DNA from 3 places in the Streptomyces sp. NPDC048560 genome. Region 3 is predicted to be linked to each of the others. Evidence: riboswitches for the same ligand, from Rfam matches in the RefSeq annotation. Region 3 holds a riboswitch; each other region holds the start of a gene.

The links. Region 3 has a riboswitch for cyclic di-AMP ahead of AB0C82_RS09600 (M23 family metallopeptidase). Riboswitches for the same ligand answer to the same signal wherever they lie in the genome.
Region 1: another riboswitch for cyclic di-AMP. It lies ahead of AB0C82_RS26570 (C40 family peptidase); the one in region 3 lies ahead of AB0C82_RS09600 (M23 family metallopeptidase).
Region 2: another riboswitch for cyclic di-AMP. It lies ahead of AB0C82_RS20780 (transglycosylase family protein); the one in region 3 lies ahead of AB0C82_RS09600 (M23 family metallopeptidase).

What each region holds. Positions count from the first base shown of each region.
Region 1 is NZ_JBEZIJ010000010.1:280,398-286,445, forward strand. Features, by position in the region: gene bioB (biotin synthase BioB) at 1-381, opposite strand, end outside; gene AB0C82_RS26550 (8-amino-7-oxononanoate synthase) at 525-1,685, shown strand; gene AB0C82_RS26555 (ATP-binding protein) at 1,887-2,318, shown strand; gene AB0C82_RS26560 (LysR family transcriptional regulator) at 2,506-3,420, opposite strand; gene AB0C82_RS26565 (LysE family translocator) at 3,493-4,134, shown strand; gene AB0C82_RS26570 (C40 family peptidase) at 4,152-4,622, opposite strand; cyclic di-AMP (ydaO/yuaA leader) riboswitch at 4,626-4,809, opposite strand; gene AB0C82_RS26575 (hypothetical protein) at 5,180-5,488, opposite strand; gene AB0C82_RS26580 (ATP-dependent Clp protease proteolytic subunit) at 5,496-6,048, opposite strand, start outside.
Region 2 is NZ_JBEZIJ010000007.1:341,004-347,051, forward strand. Features, by position in the region: gene AB0C82_RS20760 (SurA N-terminal domain-containing protein) at 1-423, shown strand, start outside; gene AB0C82_RS20765 (nucleoside triphosphate pyrophosphohydrolase) at 458-1,450, shown strand; gene AB0C82_RS20770 (cytochrome P450) at 1,612-2,904, shown strand; gene AB0C82_RS20775 (transglycosylase family protein) at 3,012-3,989, shown strand; cyclic di-AMP (ydaO/yuaA leader) riboswitch at 4,280-4,451, shown strand; gene AB0C82_RS20780 (transglycosylase family protein) at 4,455-5,156, shown strand; gene eno (phosphopyruvate hydratase) at 5,502-6,048, shown strand, end outside.
Region 3 is NZ_JBEZIJ010000002.1:635,591-641,638, forward strand. Features, by position in the region: gene AB0C82_RS09590 (HPr family phosphocarrier protein) at 1-204, shown strand, start outside; gene AB0C82_RS09595 (GntR family transcriptional regulator) at 366-1,079, opposite strand; gene AB0C82_RS09600 (M23 family metallopeptidase) at 1,300-2,115, opposite strand; cyclic di-AMP (ydaO/yuaA leader) riboswitch at 2,129-2,296, opposite strand; gene AB0C82_RS09605 (pitrilysin family protein) at 2,518-3,900, opposite strand; gene AB0C82_RS09610 (pitrilysin family protein) at 3,927-5,306, opposite strand; gene AB0C82_RS09615 (DNA topoisomerase IV subunit A) at 5,556-6,048, shown strand, end outside.

The DNA.
Region 1 (6,048 bases), on a different contig from region 3:
CTGTGACACCCGGTCGACGTCGCGGTCCGTCGGACCACGGCCGCTCGCCACCAGGCAGACACGCTTCGCGCCGCCGGCGACCCCTGCGGCCGCCGCCTTGGACGCCTCGTCCGGCTTCAGCCACGTGTACTTGAGGATCTCCGCCTTCGACCCGAGCCGCTGCGAGCAGTACGAGCAGTCCTCGGGGCAGAGCCCGGACTTGAGGTTGACCAGATAGTTGAGTTTCACCCGACGCCCGAACCACTGGCGGCGTACCCGGCCGGCGGCGGCCACCACGTCGAGCAGTTCGTCGTCGGAGGTCGCCAGCACGGCGAGCGCTTCTTCGCGGGTCGGCAGTTCGCGCCGCAGCCCCTTGTCCACCAGCGTGTTCAGCAGGTCCATGGCGCTGATCCTTACGTACGGCACGGTCATCGGCCAAGGAGGAACCAGACAGAAGAGACGGAGAAGGGTGTGGGTATTGCCACATCCTGACCCGCTGCGCTCGCGGCTAAGGTCTGTGAGCTGCCTACAAAAGGGACCACGCCATGTCCTTCGCCCCGTTCGACTGGATCGACGACGAGGCCCGCCGCCGTACCGCTGCCGGACTCGTCCGCACGCTGCGGCCGCGATCCGCCGAAACGGAACTGCTGGACCTCGCGAGCAACGACTATCTGGGCCTCACCCGGCACCCGGAGGTCACCACCGCGGCCGCCGACGCGGCACGCCGGTGGGGCGCCGGTGCCACCGGCTCGCGACTCGTCACCGGGTCCACCGCCCTGCACGCCGAGCTCGAACGCGAACTGGCCGCCTTCTGCGGTTTCGAGGCGGCCCTGGTGTTCTCCTCCGGTTACGCGGCCAACCTCGCCGCCCTCACCGCGCTCTCGGGCCCCGGCTCCCTGATCGTCTCGGACGCGGGCAACCACGCCTCGATCGTCGACGGGTGCCGGCTCTCCCGGGCGGCGACGGCCGTGGTGCCGCACGCGGATCCCGACGCCGTGCGCAAGGCGCTGCACGCCCACGACGGGCGGGCCCTCGCCGTGACGGACTCGGTCTTCTCGGTGGACGGCGACGCCGCGCCGCTGACGGAGCTCGCCGACGCCTGCCGGGCCGGCGGCGCCGCACTGCTGGTGGACGACGCGCACGGGCTGGGCGTAGTCGGGGAGGGCGGGCGCGGCGCGCTCGCCGCCGTGGGGCTCGCCGGCGGGGAGGGGATCGTCGCCACACTCACCCTGTCCAAGTCGCTGGGCAGCCAGGGCGGGGCGGTCCTCGGGCCGGCCCGGGTGATCGAGCACCTGGTCAACACCGCCCGCACGTTCATCTTCGACACCGGGCTCGCCCCGGCGGCCGCCGGAGGGGCGCTCGCTGCCCTGGGCCTGCTCCGGCGTGAACCGGAGAGGGCGGGGCAGGCCCGTGGGGTGGCCACAGCCCTGTACGAACAGCTGACAGCGGCCGGTCTCACGGTGGCACGCCCCGACGCGGCGGTGGTCGCCGTGCGGGCACCGTCCGCGGACACGGCGGTGCGCTGGGCGGCCGACTGCCGCGCGGCGGGCATCGCGGTCGGCTGTTTCCGGCCGCCGTCGGTACCGGACGGGATCTCGCGGCTGCGGCTCACCGCCCGCGCGGACCTGACGCCGGAACAGATCTCGGGCGCCGTGGCCACGATCCTCAGGACCGCTCCCGAAGGCGCGTCGGCCCAGGCCGGCTGAGGCGCAACGCGGTCAGCCGTCGCAGGTTCCGGGGTACAGCCCAAATCCAGTCTTCCGTGGCAGAGTTCACCGCTTTGGGCGACAGATATATACATATCTTGGTGCATGGTCGTTACAGAGGGCAGCATCGGTGTCAATCTGGCGCGAAGCACAACCCCGGCCGATCTCGGATCGGCCGGGCCGGGAAGGGACGGCGCCGCCATGGCAGACCAGCAAGAAGCATCCGTCACTCTGCCGAGCGATCCGGTCTCGGTCTCCTCGGCGCGGAAGTACGTGGCCCGGGTACTCGGCGAGTGGGGCCTCCCGGACGACACCGACATCGCCGACAGCATCCGTCTGATCGTCTCCGAACTGGCCACCAACGCCGTCCAGCACACCTTCGGCCAGTCGCCCACCTTCACCGTGGACCTCCGGCTGGACCGGGACGAGGAGCTGTTTCTGGGGGTGACGGACAGTCACCCACGCTGGCCGCGGCGGCTGCCCGCCGCTGTTCAGCAGGACAACGGACGCGGCATGGTCATCATCCGTTGTCTGGCCAAGGAGTGCGGCGGGCGGCTCACGATCAGCCCCACCGCCGACGGGGGCAAGACGGTCTCGATCGCGCTTCCCTGGACCGCACCGGTCCAGAGCTGACCTCGGGCGAAACGGTCCGTCAGCACGCCCTGGCGGCACGTCCGTAGGGGTTCCGGGCGACGCAGTGGCGCCCCGCCCGCACGGGTCCGTCCTCGCGCCGTCGCGGCTCGGACGAAAAGGGCGTCGTCACGACGCGGATGCACGGGGTCCGTTCCCCTCCGTCGCGGCCCGGCCGAAGCGGTCGTCGTCACGCCGGTGCGGCGCGGCCGAAGCCGCTGCGCAGCAGAGCCGTGAGGGTCGCTGCCGCCGCCGTCGCACGGTCGCCCCGATGAACGACCGAAATGGTCCGCCGGAAACCGGCGGGGTCGAGCCGCCGCACCGCGAGTGGCGTCGGAGACATCGCGGCGACCATCTCCGGCACCACGGCCGCGCCGAGGCCGGCGCTCACCAGCGCACACACCAGTGCGTAGCCGGGGGACTCGCAGACCACGGCCGGGGTCGCCCCCGCCTCGGCCAGGGCGCTCTCCACCCCGCGCCGGGGCGGATGCGTCGGCGCACTGCTGATCAGGGGACGGCCGGCGAGCTCGGTGACCGGCAGCCGCCCCGTGCCCTCCGAGAGGACCTGCCCGACGGCGGTGACCAGCACGAGCTCTTCGACCAGCAGCGGCTCGACGACCACCCCCGCGGGTGGCGGATCGGCGACCGCCGGTTCGTACGCGTGGGTCAGCGCCAGATCGACCTCCCCCGCGGCGACGGCGGCGACCCCGTCGGGCGGCTCCAGGTCGGTGACGGTCAGCTCGACGTCCGGATGGGCGCGCCGGAACGCGCTCAGCACCGGAGGCAGCAGATGGATCCCGGCCGTGGTGAAGGTGGCGACGCGCAGCCGGCCGCCCGACAGCCCGGCGAGCCTCGCCAGCTCGTGCCGGGCCTGGTCCATCTCGTCCAGCACCCGCCTGGCCCGGCCGGCCAGCAGTTCCCCGGCCGCCGTGAGCCGTGCTCCGCGGTGGTGGCGCACCAACAGCTCCGCGCCCGCTTCCCGCTCCAGTTTCGCCAGCTGCTGGGAGAGCGCCGGGGCCGTGTATCCGAGGCGGGCCGCGGCGCGCGTGATCGACCCGGACTCGGCGACCGCCACCAGCGCCGACAGGCGCGTCGGGTCGTACATTAAGCGTTCCTTTTGGCAGACCCAGGAGATTGCAAGTACATGCTAAAGGCCCGTCCGGTCCATGGTGTACCCATGGATGCACAACTGCTGGCCTTCACCGGGGTGGCCGCCGCGATGGTGGCGCTGCCGGGTGCCGACTTCACCGTGGTCGTACGCAATGCCCTGGACTCGCGCCGGGCCGGGGTGGCCGCAGCGGTGGGCGTCGCCGCAGGGTTGCTCGTCCACACCGCGCTCGCCGTGGCGGGCCTCGCCGCCGTGCTGGTGACGATGCCCGTGCTCTTCCGCACCGTCCAGCTGCTCGGCGGCGCGTACGTGCTCTACCTCGGACTCAGCGCGCTGTACGCGCTGCGGCGGCCCCCGGCGGGGGCCGGGGCGGACGCGGACGCGGCACCTGGAAGGGCGGCCGAAGCACTCGGGCCCTCGTTGCGGCAGGGTTTCCTGACCAACGCCCTGAATCCCAAGGCGCCGGTGCTCTTCCTCAGCCTGCTGCCCCAGTTCGTGCCGGACGGGCAGCCGCCGCTGCCGAGGACGCTGCTGCTCGCCGCGGTCGTGGTGCTGCTGGCGCTGATCTGGTTCCCGGCCGTGGCCCTGCTCGTGGACCGGCTCGGCCGGTGGCTGCGCCGGCCGCGTACCGCCAGGGCGATCGAGGGCGGCAGCGGCGCGGCGCTCACCGCGCTCGGGCTCGTGCTGGTGGGCGGCCCCCTGCTGCACTGAGGCAGCGGGGGCGCCGGTCATCGCACCCGCCCGTACCAGACGCTCTTGGACCAGATCCGCTCCAGGCGCACGACGGACCCGGACTTCGGGGAGTGCCAGATCCGGCCGTGGCCGGCGTAGATGCCCACGTGGTAGACGCTCCGGCCGAAATGGAAGAAGACCAGATCGCCGCGCTGTCGCTGCGACGAGGCGATGTGCCGGGTCTTGTTGTACTGCTGCTGAGCCGTGCGGGGGAGCTTCTTGCCCACCCTCTTGAACGCGTACAGCGTGAGCCCCGAACAGTCGAAACGGCGGGGGCCGGCGGCGCCGTACTTGTAGGGCGAGCCCTTCTTCGAGGCGGCGATGCTGAGCGCCTTCGTCGAGTGGGTCGCGGCCTCGGCGTCGTTCACGACGCCCGGGGCCAGCATGGTGGTGCCGATCGCGAGAGTGAGGACCGAGGCCGTACCGGCCCGGGCGAGAAGTGACGGGACATGAACCTGCGCAGACATGCGCAACCCTTCGTCAGCCGCCTGTGAAGGATGACCTGTCGGGTTCGGGCTGGCGAAGTTGCCCGGCCGCACGCGGCGGCTTCACCCCGAGGGACGGCCGGTTTCCCGGTCGGCCCGTTGTGCTCGGGTCCTCCACTCCTGCCGATCCACTCCTGTCGACCAGTCATCCGGACAGCGGCAGGACTCGGCGTCCGCCCGGACCGCCCCGCCGCGGTGGCGGGGGCTTGTCGTCCCAGGGATCTTGACTCACCCGGTGCCTGTTTTCCGAGCTGAAACGGTGTTATGTGAGGCTCGTCACGACTGATCCATTCGGGTGGACAGGGTGGATTCGAGACGGGTGACGGAGTGCCCGACCGGCCTCGTACCAGCGGCGGAGCGCTGAATTCCGCTCACAGTCCAGGCAGGTTGCGCAAGTTGAGCCGTCCCTCGTGAGAGTGACGGCCTACGCCGAACGAGCGAGGCAATTCGGTCTGGGCACCGGGCGTGTCGCACGGTGTCGCCGCAGGGCGCTCGGGAAGTCCTGGAGGAGGCCGGAAGGCGGGTGGCTCAGCGATTGATCAACTCGTGCCGACGGGGGGCACGGTGACGCGCGCGGCGCGGCGTTCCCCGTCGAGCACCCGCAGCGCCCGCGCCAGGGTGCCCGCGTGGATCTGCGTCTCGCCCCGTTCGTGCATGGAGGCGAGGGCGTCCCGCAGCGCTGCCGCCCGGGACGCCAGTGCCTGCGCCGCCCGGAGGGCGCTGTAGGTGTCACTGCCGCGGGCCGGGTTGATCCGGCCCACCTGGTCGAGCACTTCCAGGTAGCAGTCGATGAACTCCCCCTCGGCACGGGTCAGTGCGGGGAGCGGCGGGAACTCCGGTGGGCGCATGGGCGGTTCACCTCGCGGTGTGCGGCGGCTGGGACGGGCTGCGGTTCTCCATGACGTGGTCCACCACCCCGTACGCCTTGGCGGCCGCGGCGTCGAGGAAGGTGTCCCGGTCGAGGTCGGCGCCGACCTGCTCCACGGACCGGCCGGTGTGCCGGACCAGCATCCGCGTGAGCATCTCGCGCTCACGCATCAACTCCCGTGCCTCGATCTCCAGATCGGACGGCTGCCCCCGCACCGGCTCGGGCAGGGAGGGCTGCTGGATGACTACCCGGGCGCCGGGCAGGGCATGTCGCCGGCCCGGGGCGCCGGCCGCGAGCAGGACGGCCGCGGAGGAGCCGGCCTGGCCGAGGCAGAAGGTCTCCACCTCGCAGGTGAGGTACTGCATCGTGTCGTAGATCGCGGCCATGGCGGTGAACGCTCCGCCGGGCGAGTTGATGTACAGCGAGATCGGCCGGTCGGGCTCCGCATGCTCCAGGTACATGAACTGGGCGATGAGGTCGGTCGTCGCGGTGTCGTCCACGGCCGTTCCCAGGAAGACGATCCGCTCGGACAGGAGCTTC
Region 2 (6,048 bases), on a different contig from region 3:
CTGCACGGCATCATCTTCGGGCGGATCCTGGACCGGGCGTCGCAGGACGCCGGGGTGACGGTCAGCCGCAAGGAGATCCAGGAGATGCGCACGGCGGCTGCCGCGCAGTCCGGCGGTGACAAGCAGCTCCAGGCGATGATGCTCCAGCAGCGCTGGGTGGCTCCGGACCAGATCGAGAGCAACCTGCGCCGCGAGGTGCAGCTGCCGAAGCTCGCCCAGGCGCTCGGCACCGACCTGTCGTCCCCCGAGGGCCAGAAGGTCGTCGGCCAGGCGCTCACCAAGGCGTCGAAGGCCCTCGACATCGACGTCAACCCGCGCTTCGGCGTCTGGGACGACGAGCAGATCCAGCTCGGCAACTACAAGGCCCCGTGGATCACCCAGGTCACCGAGTTCGAGCAGCCGGTCCCCGAGGCAGGCGCCTGACCGGGGCGGGTGCGGACCGGGGTAGGTTCGAGGGGTGAACGCTGAAGCCCCCGGCGACCCCGGCCGTATCGTCCTGCTCACCGCCAGCCACCGGGTGGCCCCGGGACTGCTGTCCTGGCCCGCCTGGCAGACCCTGCACGCGGCGGACCGGGTGGTGTGCGGGGAACAGCACCATCCGCAGCTGCCGTACCTCCGCGAGGCGGGCGTCACGGTCGGCCACGGGGTGCCGACCGCCCAGGAACTCGTCGACGACTGCGTGGGCGGCCGGACCGTGGTGGTGCTGGTGGGCGGCGAGGGGAACCAGCCGCTGACCGACGGGCTCGCCCGGCTCGGCGGCTCGGGCCGGGTCCAGATGCCGGACCTGGAGCTGCTGCCCGGTTCGTACGACCTGCCGGGCGCCAGGCTCCTCGATCTGATCCAGGTCATGGACCGGATCAGGCGCGTCTGTCCGTGGTCCTCGCAGAAGACGCACCAGGGTCTCGCCAAGTACGCCATCGAGGAGGCGTACGAGCTCGTCGAGGCGATCGAGGACGGCGACCGGGACGAACTGCGCGAGGAGCTGGGGGACGTCCTGCTCCAGGTCGTCTTCCACGCCCGGATCGCGCAGGAGGACCCCGACGAGCCGTTCGACATCGACGATGTCGCGGCCGGCCTCGTGGAGAAGCTGATCCACCGCCACCCGCACGTCTTCGGCGACGAGACCGCGGAGACCCCCGAGGACGTCCACGCGCACTGGCAGCGCACCAAGGCGATCGAGAAGCAGCGCGACTCGGTCACCGAAGGCGTACCCCTCGGCCAGCCCGGCCTGGCGCTGGCGGCCAAGCTCGGCAGCCGCGTCCGCGTCGCCGGGCTCGATGTCCCGCTCCCGGCGGGTGACTCCATCGGATACGAGCTCCTCGCCCTCGCCGTACAGGCCGAGAGGGACGGAGCCGACCCGGAGGCCGCCCTGCGCGCGGCGGCCCGCACCTATCGCGACGCGATCCTGGCGGCGGAGGGCGGGGAGAAGGCGGCTAACGTCGAGGGGTGAACGACAGCCCCGCCGCAGCCGCAGCAGACACCCCCGCCGAAGGCCCTGCGGGCAACCCCTCCGGAACGCCCGCCGAAGGCCCTGGCGGCAACCCCTCCGGGCCTCCTCCCGGAGACACCCAGGCCACCCCTGGTGCCGAAGCCACCCCCGCCGGCTGCCCCGTGGACCACGGGGCAGCGGTCCCCGGGGCCCCCGCCGCCCCCGAGCTCTTCACCTGGGAGTTCGCGACCGACCCCTACCCCGCGTACGCCTGGCTCCGCGAGCACAGCCCCGTACACCGGACGACCCTGCCCAGCGGGGTCGAGGCGTGGCTGGTGACCCGGTACGCGGACGCCCGGCAGGCACTCGCCGACGCCCGGCTGTCCAAGAACCCGGCGCACCATGCCGGATCGGCGCACGCCAAGGGCCGGACGGGCATCCCGGGGGAGCGCAAGGCGGAGCTGATGACGCATCTGCTGAACATCGATCCGCCGGACCACACCCGGCTTCGCCGCCTCGTGGCCAAGGCGTTCACCCCGCGCCGGGTCGCGGAGTTCGCGCCCCGCGTGCAGGAGCTGACCGACCGCCTCATCGACAACTTCATCGAGGAGGGGAAAGCCGACCTCATCCACGACTTCGCTTTCCCGCTGCCCATCTACGCGATCTGTGACCTGCTCGGCGTCCCGCCGGAGGACCAGGACGACTTCCGCGACTGGGCGGGCATGATGATCCGGCACGGTGGCGGCCCGCGCGGCGGCGTGGCCAGGTCCGTGAAGAAGATGCGCAACTACCTCGCCGAACTGATCCACCGCAAACGGGAGAATCCGGGTGACGACCTGATCTCGGGGCTGATCCGGACGAGCGACCACGGCGAGCACCTCACGGAGAACGAGGCCGCCGCGATGGCGTTCATCCTCCTCTTCGCCGGCTTCGAGACAACGGTCAACCTCATCGGCAACGGGACGTACGCCCTGCTGCGCAACCCCGTCGAGCGCGAACGGCTTCAGCGTTCGCTCGCCGCGGGTGACACGGACCTCCTCGCCACCGGTCTGGAGGAACTGCTGCGCTACGACGGCCCGGTGGAGCTCGCCACCTGGCGGTACGCGACCGAGCCCGTCACGCTCGGCGGGCAGGAGATCGCCGCCGGGGACCCCGTGCTCGTGGTCCTCGCCGCCGCCGACCGGGACCCGGAACGATTCCGCGATGCGGACACTCTGAACCTCGCACGGAGTGACAATCAGCACCTCGGATACGGGCACGGCATCCACTACTGCCTGGGGGCACCGCTCGCCAGGCTGGAGGGACAGACCGCGCTGGCAACGCTGTTGAAGCGGCTGCCTGACCTGCGGCTCGCTGCGGATCCTGCCGATTTGCGGTGGCGCGGCGGGCTCATCATGCGCGGACTGCGCACCCTTCCGGTGGAGTTCGCCCCGGGATCGCCGGCCGCGCAAGGTGACGCTCTGTCAACTCTGTGACTTTTACGTGATCTCCGCTGCATCGACTTGTGACACACGTTCGAGTCCCGCTAAGTTCACCGTTCACCACAGCAGTCACATGTTTCAGTCACACGGAAGGCATTCCCATGGGCTCCGCGAACGGCAGACACCGCCGCCCTCGCCAGGCACCCGCCATCGTCGTCGCCGCAGGCGTGACGGGATCGGCCATCGCCATTCCGCTGCTCGGCGCGACCGGTGCGCACGCCGCTGACGCCTCGACCTGGGACCGGGTCGCCGAGTGCGAGAGCGGCGGCATGTGGAGCGCGGACCTGGGCAACGGCTTCTACGGTGGCCTCCAGTTCTCCCAGGACACCTGGTCGGCGTACGGCGGCCCGGCGTACGCGCCCCGCGCCGACCTCGCCAGCCGCTCGCAGCAGATCTCCGTGGCGGAGAAGGTCCTGGCGGACCAGGGTCCGCAGGCCTGGCCGAGCTGCGCGGTGATCTCAGGGCTCGCGCCTGACGGGTCGCTGCCGGGTGTCGACCCGGGCGACAGCCCCTCCGCCGGCCTGACGGACGGGCTCTTCCCGTCCGACGACGCGGCCGGCACCTCGTCGGACAGTGCGACGAAGAAGGCGAACAAGAAGGGCGATTCGGCCAAGTCCGGCGAGTCGGGCGCGGCGAGCGAGTCCGACAAGAACGGCGAGACCGGCGATTCGCCCGGCTCCGAGGACTCCGGCACGACGGCCCCGCCCACCACCACACCGGCCCCCGAGGCGTCCGAGGCTCCGGCCGACGCGGACCAGGGCGGCGGCAAGCACCGCGGCGCACCGGCGCCCGAGGCGAGCCAGGAGACGGGCCGGGACGGGCGCGACTCCGGACGTCACGCCTCGCGTGGGGACGGCCAGGCCCGCGACGCGGGTGCGCCGAGCGCCGACGGCGAGTACACCGTCCGGCCCGGCGACAACCTCTGGGCGATTGCTGACGCACAGAAGGTTCCCGGCGGCTGGACCGAGCTGTACGAGACCAACAAGAGCGAGCTGGGCTCCGACCCGGACCTGATCCTCCCCGGCCAGAGCCTCGATCTGGGGCCGCTGGACGCCGCGGAGGGCTCCGAGAGCAACTGATCCAATTCGGGAAAACGCCCCAAATTCAGGGGTAGTTCAGAGGCCTATGTCCACTTATGCGTAAGTGAGACATGGGTCTCTTTGCTTCAACTGGCCTGGTGTGCCCGGGTGATGCGTCCGGGGCCGCTCCGACCTGCGGAAACGTTCTTTCCTCCAGGACGAGAAAAACCCGTATGGCCGGTATGTCCCTCTTTGAATGTCGGGGTTGCCTATGTTTACGGTCGGAACCGCTCGCACCGCGGGCCCCGTCGACCGTCACGCCGAATCCTGCCGTCGGTCGAAGGGAACAGACGCGTAAAGCGCCGTAGGCAGGAGCGGGGGACCCAGGTAAGCGCCGGGCCCGATCGTCGGGAGACGACTCAGGACCGGCTTGGGGTTAAGTCGCGTGCTAGGACATGCGACCGGGCAACTCACTTGGCCCGAACCCGACAGCTCACCTCGTAGGCGTCGGTGAGGAGAAGCTCCATGCTGTTTTCCAGCAAGGCCAAGCACCGCCGCCCGTCCAAGGCCGCCCGTGTCGCCACGCTCGCCGGTGTGGCCGGTGCCGCGATCGCCGTCCCGCTGATGGGCGCGACCAACGCCTCCGCCGCCTCCGTCGCCACGTGGGACGCCGTCGCGCAGTGCGAGTCCGGCGGGAACTGGTCCATCAACACCGGCAACGGCTACTACGGCGGTCTGCAGTTCTCGCAGTCCAGCTGGGCCGCCGCCGGCGGCACGCAGTACGCCGCGCGCGCCGACCTCGCCAGCAAGTCGCAGCAGATCGCCGCCGCCGAGAAGCTTCTCGACCTGCAGGGCCCGGGTGCCTGGGCCTGCGCCGGCGCCGGCAACCTGACCAACGACGGCGTGGACCCGGGTGTCGACACCGGCTCCACGGAGAGCGGCGCCGAGCAGGAGCCGCAGCAGCAGGCCCAGCCGGAGCGCAAGGCCGAGCAGCCCACCACGCGCAGCGAGCAGCGCACCGCGCCGAAGACCGTCACCACCCCGACCGGCGAGAAGGTTGCGAAGGGTGACGGCGAGTACAAGGTGAAGGCCGGCGACACCCTCAGCAAGATCGCCGAGAAGCAGGACGTCAAGGGCGGCTGGGAGAAGCTGTTCGACCTGAACGACGACATCGTCAAGGACGCCGACCTGATCTTCCCGGGTCAGCAGCTCCACCTGACGAAGTAGTACCTGGGACTCTCCTCCCGACCGGAGGGGGTGTCCGGCGGCATCCCTCCCGCTCAGCTCCCGGCCCGGTGCGCTCTCCCCCGTGCGCGCCGGGCCGGGTCTTTTCACCCGGTGGCGCCGGCCCGGGCACCGGCCGCTGACGCCCGAGTGTTCAAGTGTTGTAGTTACTGGGCAGTAATTTTCTGGAGCTTTGCCCGCGAATGCATACCCTTGGGTCCTTTTTCGTCCCAGGGGACGGGCGCCCGGCTGGCCGATGGAGCCCGGCCGGATAGGCTCATGCCGCAAGGCCACAGTGACCACGGTGACCCTGCACAACCAGTGTCATATCCCAGAAGGAGATGCCTCGTGCCGTCCATCGACGTCGTCGTAGCCAGGGAAATCCTCGACTCCCGGGGCAACCCCACGGTCGAGGTCGAGGTTGGCCTCGACGACGGCAGCACGGGACGTGCTGCTGTTCCGTCCGGCGCCTCCACCGGTGCGTTCGAGGCCATTGAGCTTCGCGACGGAGACCCCAACCGTTACATGGGCAAGGGCGTGGAGAAGGCCGTCCTCGCCGTCATCGAGCAGATCGGCCCGGAGCTCGTCGGGTACGACGCCACCGAGCAGCGCCTCATCGACCAGGCCATGTTCGACCTGGACGCCACCGAGAACAAGGGCTCGCTCGGCGCCAACGCCATCCTCGGCGTCTCGCTGGCCGTCGCGCACGCCGCCTCCGAGGCGTCCGACCTGCCGCTCTTCCGCTACCTCGGCGGCCCGAACGCGCACCTGCTGCCCGTTCCGATGATGAACATCCTGAACGGCGGCTCGCACGCCGACTCCAACGTGGACATCCAGGAGTTCATGATCGCGCCGATCGGCGCCGAGTCGTTCTCCGAGGCCCTGCGCTGGGGCG
Region 3 (6,048 bases):
ACGGCCTCCGGCGTCCCCGTGACGATCGCCAGGGCCGACGGCAACCCGGTGAACGCCGCGTCGATGCTCGCGGTGCTGGGCCTGGGCGCCACCGGGGGCGAGGAGATCGTGCTCGCGTCCGAGGCGGACAACGCCGAGGTCGCCCTGGACCGTCTGGCCAAGCTCGTCGCCGAGGGGCTCGAGGAGCTCCCGGAGACGGTCTGATTCCAGCCGGATTCAGCCGGAATTAATTCTGCGACTCAGTCGCGGCACCCCTGAACGGGTGCCGCGACTTTTTCGTTTCCGAAAAGACATCGAAGGCTCGAATTCGGGCAGCACAAAGAAAGCCCTGCGCACAATTGCCTTCTTTGTATACGGCGCAATTGTTAATGACGGACGCCCGCGATGTTTACGGCATGTTGCGAAGTGCTCACCCGGGACTGCACCGCTCCGCGCCCCTGGTGGCCGGGCCGGTCCGGACGGCGCAGCCGGTGCGCCGCGATCGCCCGCTCGGCGTGCTGGACCGCCAGCGCCCTGGCCCGGTCGGCGTCACCGCGGGCGACCGCGTCCACGATCGCACCGTGCTCGGCCCAGGACTCCGCGGGGCGTACGGGCTGCTCGACCGCGTACATCCAGGCGATCTTGTGCCGGAGCTGGGTGAGCAGCGCGATGAGGCCGGGGCTGCCCGAGGCCTGCGCGAGCGTCTCGTGGAACCAGCCCCCCAGGGAGCGCAGATCCTCGCCCTCGCCCCGCCGAACCCGCTCCTGCCCCAGCCTGACCAGGCCTCGGAGCACCTTGAGGTGCGCCTCGGTGCGCCGCTGGGCGGCCCGCGCCGCACCGAGCGGCTCCAGCAGCATCCGGACCTCCAGGAGATCGGCGGCCTCCTGCTCGGTGGGCTCGGCCACGCACGCGCCGGCATGGCGGCGCGTGACGACGAACCCCTCCGACTCGAGTGTGCGCAGGGCTTCGCGCACCGGGACGCGCGAAACCCCGTAACGACGCGCGAGCAACTCCTCGGTGAGGCGGCTGCCGCGATCGAAGACACCGGAGACGATGTCGTCACGGATTGCCGTGCATACCGAATGCGCGGGAATGCGCATGTCCGAACCTCCGCCTTAATCCCCGCGAAACGCGGCCGATCGACGCCTGTTCTGTGACTCTATTGCAATGAGGCCGAATTTCCGACGGCAGAGCGGAAGCCGGGGATATCTTCTGGCCACGGAAGGCTTCGGCGGAGAGGCTGGAGAGCCCCGGGCGATACGCCGAAGGCCCCGGCGGGAAGCCGGGGCCTTCGGGAAGCACTGCGGAGCGGAGTGCGGGTCAGACGTTCACCCCGTGCGAGCGCAGGTACGCGACGGGGTCCATGTCGGAGCCGTACTCGGGGGTGGTCCGGGCCTCGAAGTGGAGGTGCGGCCCGGTGGAGTTGCCGGTCGAGCCGGAGATGCCTATCTGCTGCCCCGAGGTGACGCTCTGGCCGACGGAGACGCCGATCGAGGAGAGGTGGCCGTACTGGGTGTACGTGCCGTCCGTCATCCGGAGCACGATGTTGTTGCCGTAGGCCCCGCCCCAGCCGGCCTCGACGACCGTGCCGGCGCCGACGGCGACGACGGAGGAGCCGGACGCGGCGCGGAAGTCGACACCCGAGTGGCTGCCGGAGGACCAGAGCGCGCCGCCGGACTTGTAGCCGGTGGTGACGTAGGAACCGGCGACCGGAAGGTGGAAGGAGGTCAGACGCTTGCGCTCGGCCGCTCGGGCGGCGCGGGCCTCGGCCTCGCGGATCTCGGCGGCACGGGCCTTCGCCTTGCGCTCGGCCTCGGCCTTCGCCTTCGCCCTGGCCTCCGCCTTGGCCTTGGCCTCGGCGACAGCCTTCGCCTTGGCCTTCGCGGCGGCCTCGGCCTGCTGCTCCTGGGCCTTCGCCTGGGCGGCGATCTGGTCGGCGAGGGTGCCTTCGATGGCGATGACCTGGGTCAGGCCGGTGTCGCTGACGGTACGGGCCTCGTCGGCCGCGAGGGCCGGGGAGGCCATCCCGCCGATGACGCCTGTGGTGGCCAGAGCCGCGATGCCGGCGACATGAGCGCTCCTGCGCGTCAGACGGCTCGGGGCACGGTGCTTCCCGGTGGCACGGGTGAACGCCATTGAGGGGCTGATCCTTTCCTTCCTTCTCGCCTACCGGGTTAGCTGACGGGTTCGGAGCAGGAAGGTCTCCTACGGGCCCCCGCACCCCCGAAGGAGCGCGGACGTCCGATTCACCCCAGGGACTTCGTGGGTCCCCGGCTCCCCAGGCTCGCGCCTGACGGGGACTCGGCGATGGCTGCCCGGCGCCACGGGTGCGGCATACACATGACGGACAGCCGAGCCGACGCTAAACGGGGCCACTTTCAATCACCAAACGGACAGGCTGATTTGTAGTACATCCCACAGGGCAGATAGGCGGTCTCCCCATCAAAGACGGACAAAAAGACGGGACCCCGAGGGCGAGTTGCCCATCGGGGTCCCTTTTGTGCTCTTTTGTGTGTACGTCGGATGGCGGACCGGTCGTCAGCCGCTGACGACCGACACCTCCCCGATTCCCAGTGCGCGGACAGGCTCCGCGATCTGGGAGGCGTCGCCGACGAGCACCGTGACCAGGCGGTCCACCGGGAACGCGTTGACCACCGCGGCCGTCGCCTCGACCGTGCCGGTCTCGGCCAGGCGCGCGTACAGCTGGGCCTGGTAGTCGTCCGGGAGGTGCTGCTCGACCTGGTCGGCGAGGGTGCCCGCCACGGAGGCCGCCGTCTCGAACTTCAGCGGGGCGACGCCCACGAGGTTCTGCACGGCCGTCTCGCGCTCCGCGTCGGTCAGCCCCTCGGCCGCCAGGGTCCGCAGGACCTTCCAGAGGTCGTCCAGCGCGGGCCCCGTGGACTCCGTGTCCACCGAGCCGCTGATGGCGAGCATCGCCGCCCCGGTGCGCCCCGAGGGGGAACCCGGGCCGGTGGAACGCAGCACCTGCCCGAAGGCGCGTACGCCGTAGGTGTAGCCCTTCTCCTCGCGCAGGACGCGGTCCAGACGCGAGGTGAGGGTTCCGCCGAGGCAGTACGTGCCGAGGACCTGGGCGGGCCAGACACTGTCGTGCCGGTCGGCGCCGATGCGGCCGATCAGCAGCTGCGTCTGCACCGCGCCGGGACGGTCCACGATCACCACACGGCCGCGGTCGTCCGCGGTGATGGGCGGGACCGGGCGGGGCTCGGCGGAGTTGCCCGACCAGTCACCGACGGTCTCGGCGAGGAGCGCGTCCACGTCGACACCGGTCAGGTCACCGACGATGACCAGAGTCGCGGTGGACGGACGGACGTGCGCGTCGTAGAAGGCGCGCACGGCCGCGGCGTCGATACGCGCCACCGTCTCCTCGGTGCCCTGCCGCGGACGCGACATGCGCGCCGTGGCCGGGAAGAGCTCCTTGGAGAGCTGCTTGGCCGCCTTGCGGGCCGGGTTGGCCTGCTCGTGCGGGATCTCGTCGAGGCGGTTGCCCACGAGGCGCTCGATCTCGCTCTCGGAGAACGCGGGCGCCCGCAGCGCTTCGGCGATCAGTCCGAGCGCCTTGGTCAGCCGGGAGACCGGGACCTCCAGGGAGACCCGGACGCCGGGGTGGTCGGCGTGTGCGTCGAGCGTCGCGCCGCAGCGCTCCAGCTCGGCGGCGAACTCCTCGGCGGAACGCTTGTCCGTGCCCTCGGACAGCGCGCGGGACATGATCGTCGCCACGCCGTCGAGGCCCTCGGGCTCCGCGTCCAGCGGAGCGTCCAGGAAGATCTCCACCGCGACCACCTGCTGGCCAGGGCGGTGGCAGCGCAGCACCGTGAGGCCGTTGGGCAGGGCGCCACGCTCGGGTGCGGGGAAGGCCCAGGGCCTGGCCACGCCCGCGGTCGGCTGCGGGTGGTACTCCATCGCTACTCCAGTCACAGCGGCGTCGCTCACTGCTCGGCCCCTTCGTGCGTGTCGGTGCCGGCTTCGGCGGCGTCGTCTGCTTCGGCACCGGCGTCTGCCGGCGCCTCGACCGGCTCGTAGACCAGGACCGCGCGGTTGTCGGGGCGCAGGCGTGCCTTGGCGGCAGCCTGGACCTCCTCCGCCGTGACGTCGAGCACCCGCTGCACGGCCGTCAGGGCCAGCTGCGGGTCACCGAACAGCACGGCGTACCGGCACAGTTCGTCGGCGCGGCCCTCGACCGTGCCGAGCCGGTCCAGCCACTCGCGCTCCAACTGCGCCTGAGCCCGCTCCATTTCCTCGGGCGTGGGGCCCTCAGCGGCGAACCTGGCCAGCTCCTCGTCGACCGCTGCCTCGATCTCCGGCACCTCGACGCCGCCGGAGGTCTTCACGTCCAGCCAGCCCAGCGAGGGCGCCCCGGACAGCCTGAGCAGCCCGAAGCCCGCGGCCACCGCCGTACGGTCACGGCGGACCAGCCGGTTGTGCAGCCGGGAGGACTCCCCGCCGCCCAGCACGGTCAGCGCGAGGTCCGCGGCGTCGCACTCCCGCGTGCCGTCGTGCGGCAGCCGGTAGGCGGCCATCAGGGCGCGCGCCGGAACCTCCGCGTGGACCACTTCGCGCAGCTGCTCACCGATGACGTCCGGCAGCCTGCCGTCCCGCGGCGGCTGCTTGCCGTCGTGCGCCGGGATGGAACCGAAGTACTTCTCGACCCAGGCGAGCGTCTCCTGCGGATCGATGTCGCCGACCACCGAGAGCACCGCGTTGTTGGGCGCGTAATACGTGCGGAAGAACGTACGCGCGTCCTCCAGGGTCGCCGCGTCCAGGTCGGCCATCGAGCCGATCGGGGTGTGGTGGTACGGGTGGCCCTCCGGGTAGGCGAGGGCCGTCAGCTTCTCGAAGGCCGTGCCGTACGGAACGTTGTCGTAGCGCTGGCGGCGTTCGTTCTTCACGACGTCGCGCTGGTTCTCCATGGACTCCTCGTCGAGCGCGGCGAGGAGCGAGCCCATGCGGTCGGCCTCCAGCCAGAGCGCGAGCTCCAGCTGGTGCGTGGGCATGACCTCGAAGTAGTTGGTCCGCTCGAAACTGGTCGTGCCGTTCAGCGAACCACCGGCTCCCTGCACGAGCTCGAAGTGCCCGTTCCCCTTGACCTGGCCCGAACCCTGGAACATCAGGTGTTCGAAGAGGTGAGCCAGACCGGTACGCCCCTTGACCTCGTGGCGCGAACCGACGTCGTACCAGAGACAGACCGCGGCGACCGGGGTCAGATGGTCCTCCGAGAGCACCACACGCAGGCCGTTGGCCAGGCGGTGCTCGGTCGCTGTTCTGCCGCCGGAGCCGGCCTGAGCTGTGGCCGTGTGACCCATGGGCATGTACGTCCCTTCGATCGCGATACAGGTTTTCCTGCCAGACCTGCCACTCTAAGCAAGCGCACCGACACCTGGCGAAGTTCCCGATCCGTGGATGTTGTCGTAGATGCTGCCGTAAACGGAGCCTCCCGCGGGGCCCGCAGGACCGCTTCGGACGGGTCGAGGTCGGCGTTGTCGGTGCGGCGGTCCACAATGGTCCGCGTCAGAACCTGAGGTTGCCCGAACAGAATCCGTGAAGGAGTCGCAGCAGCGATGGCCCGCCGCAGCACGAAGACCCCGCCGCCGGACGACTTCGAGGAGAGAATCCTCGATATCGACGTCGTCGACGAAATGCAGGGCTCCTTCCTCGAGTACGCCTACTCGGTGATCTACTCAAGGGCCCTGCCCGACGCCCGCGACGGCATGAAGCCGGTGCACCGCCGCATCGTGTCCCAGATGAACGAGATGGGGCTCCGCCCCGACCGCGGCTATGTGAAGTGCGCCCGCGTCGTCGGCGAAGTGATGGGCAAGCTGCACCCGCACGGCGACGCGTCGATCTACGACGCGCTGGTACGCATGGCACAGCCGTTCTCGATGCGCCTCCCGCTCGTCGACGGCCACGGCAACTTCGGCTCGCTCGGAAACGACGACCCGCCGGCCGCCATGCGGTACACCGAGTGCCGGATGGCCGACGCCACCTCGCTGATGACGGAGTCGATCGACGAGGACACCGTCGACTACCAGCCGAACTACGACGGCCAGGAGC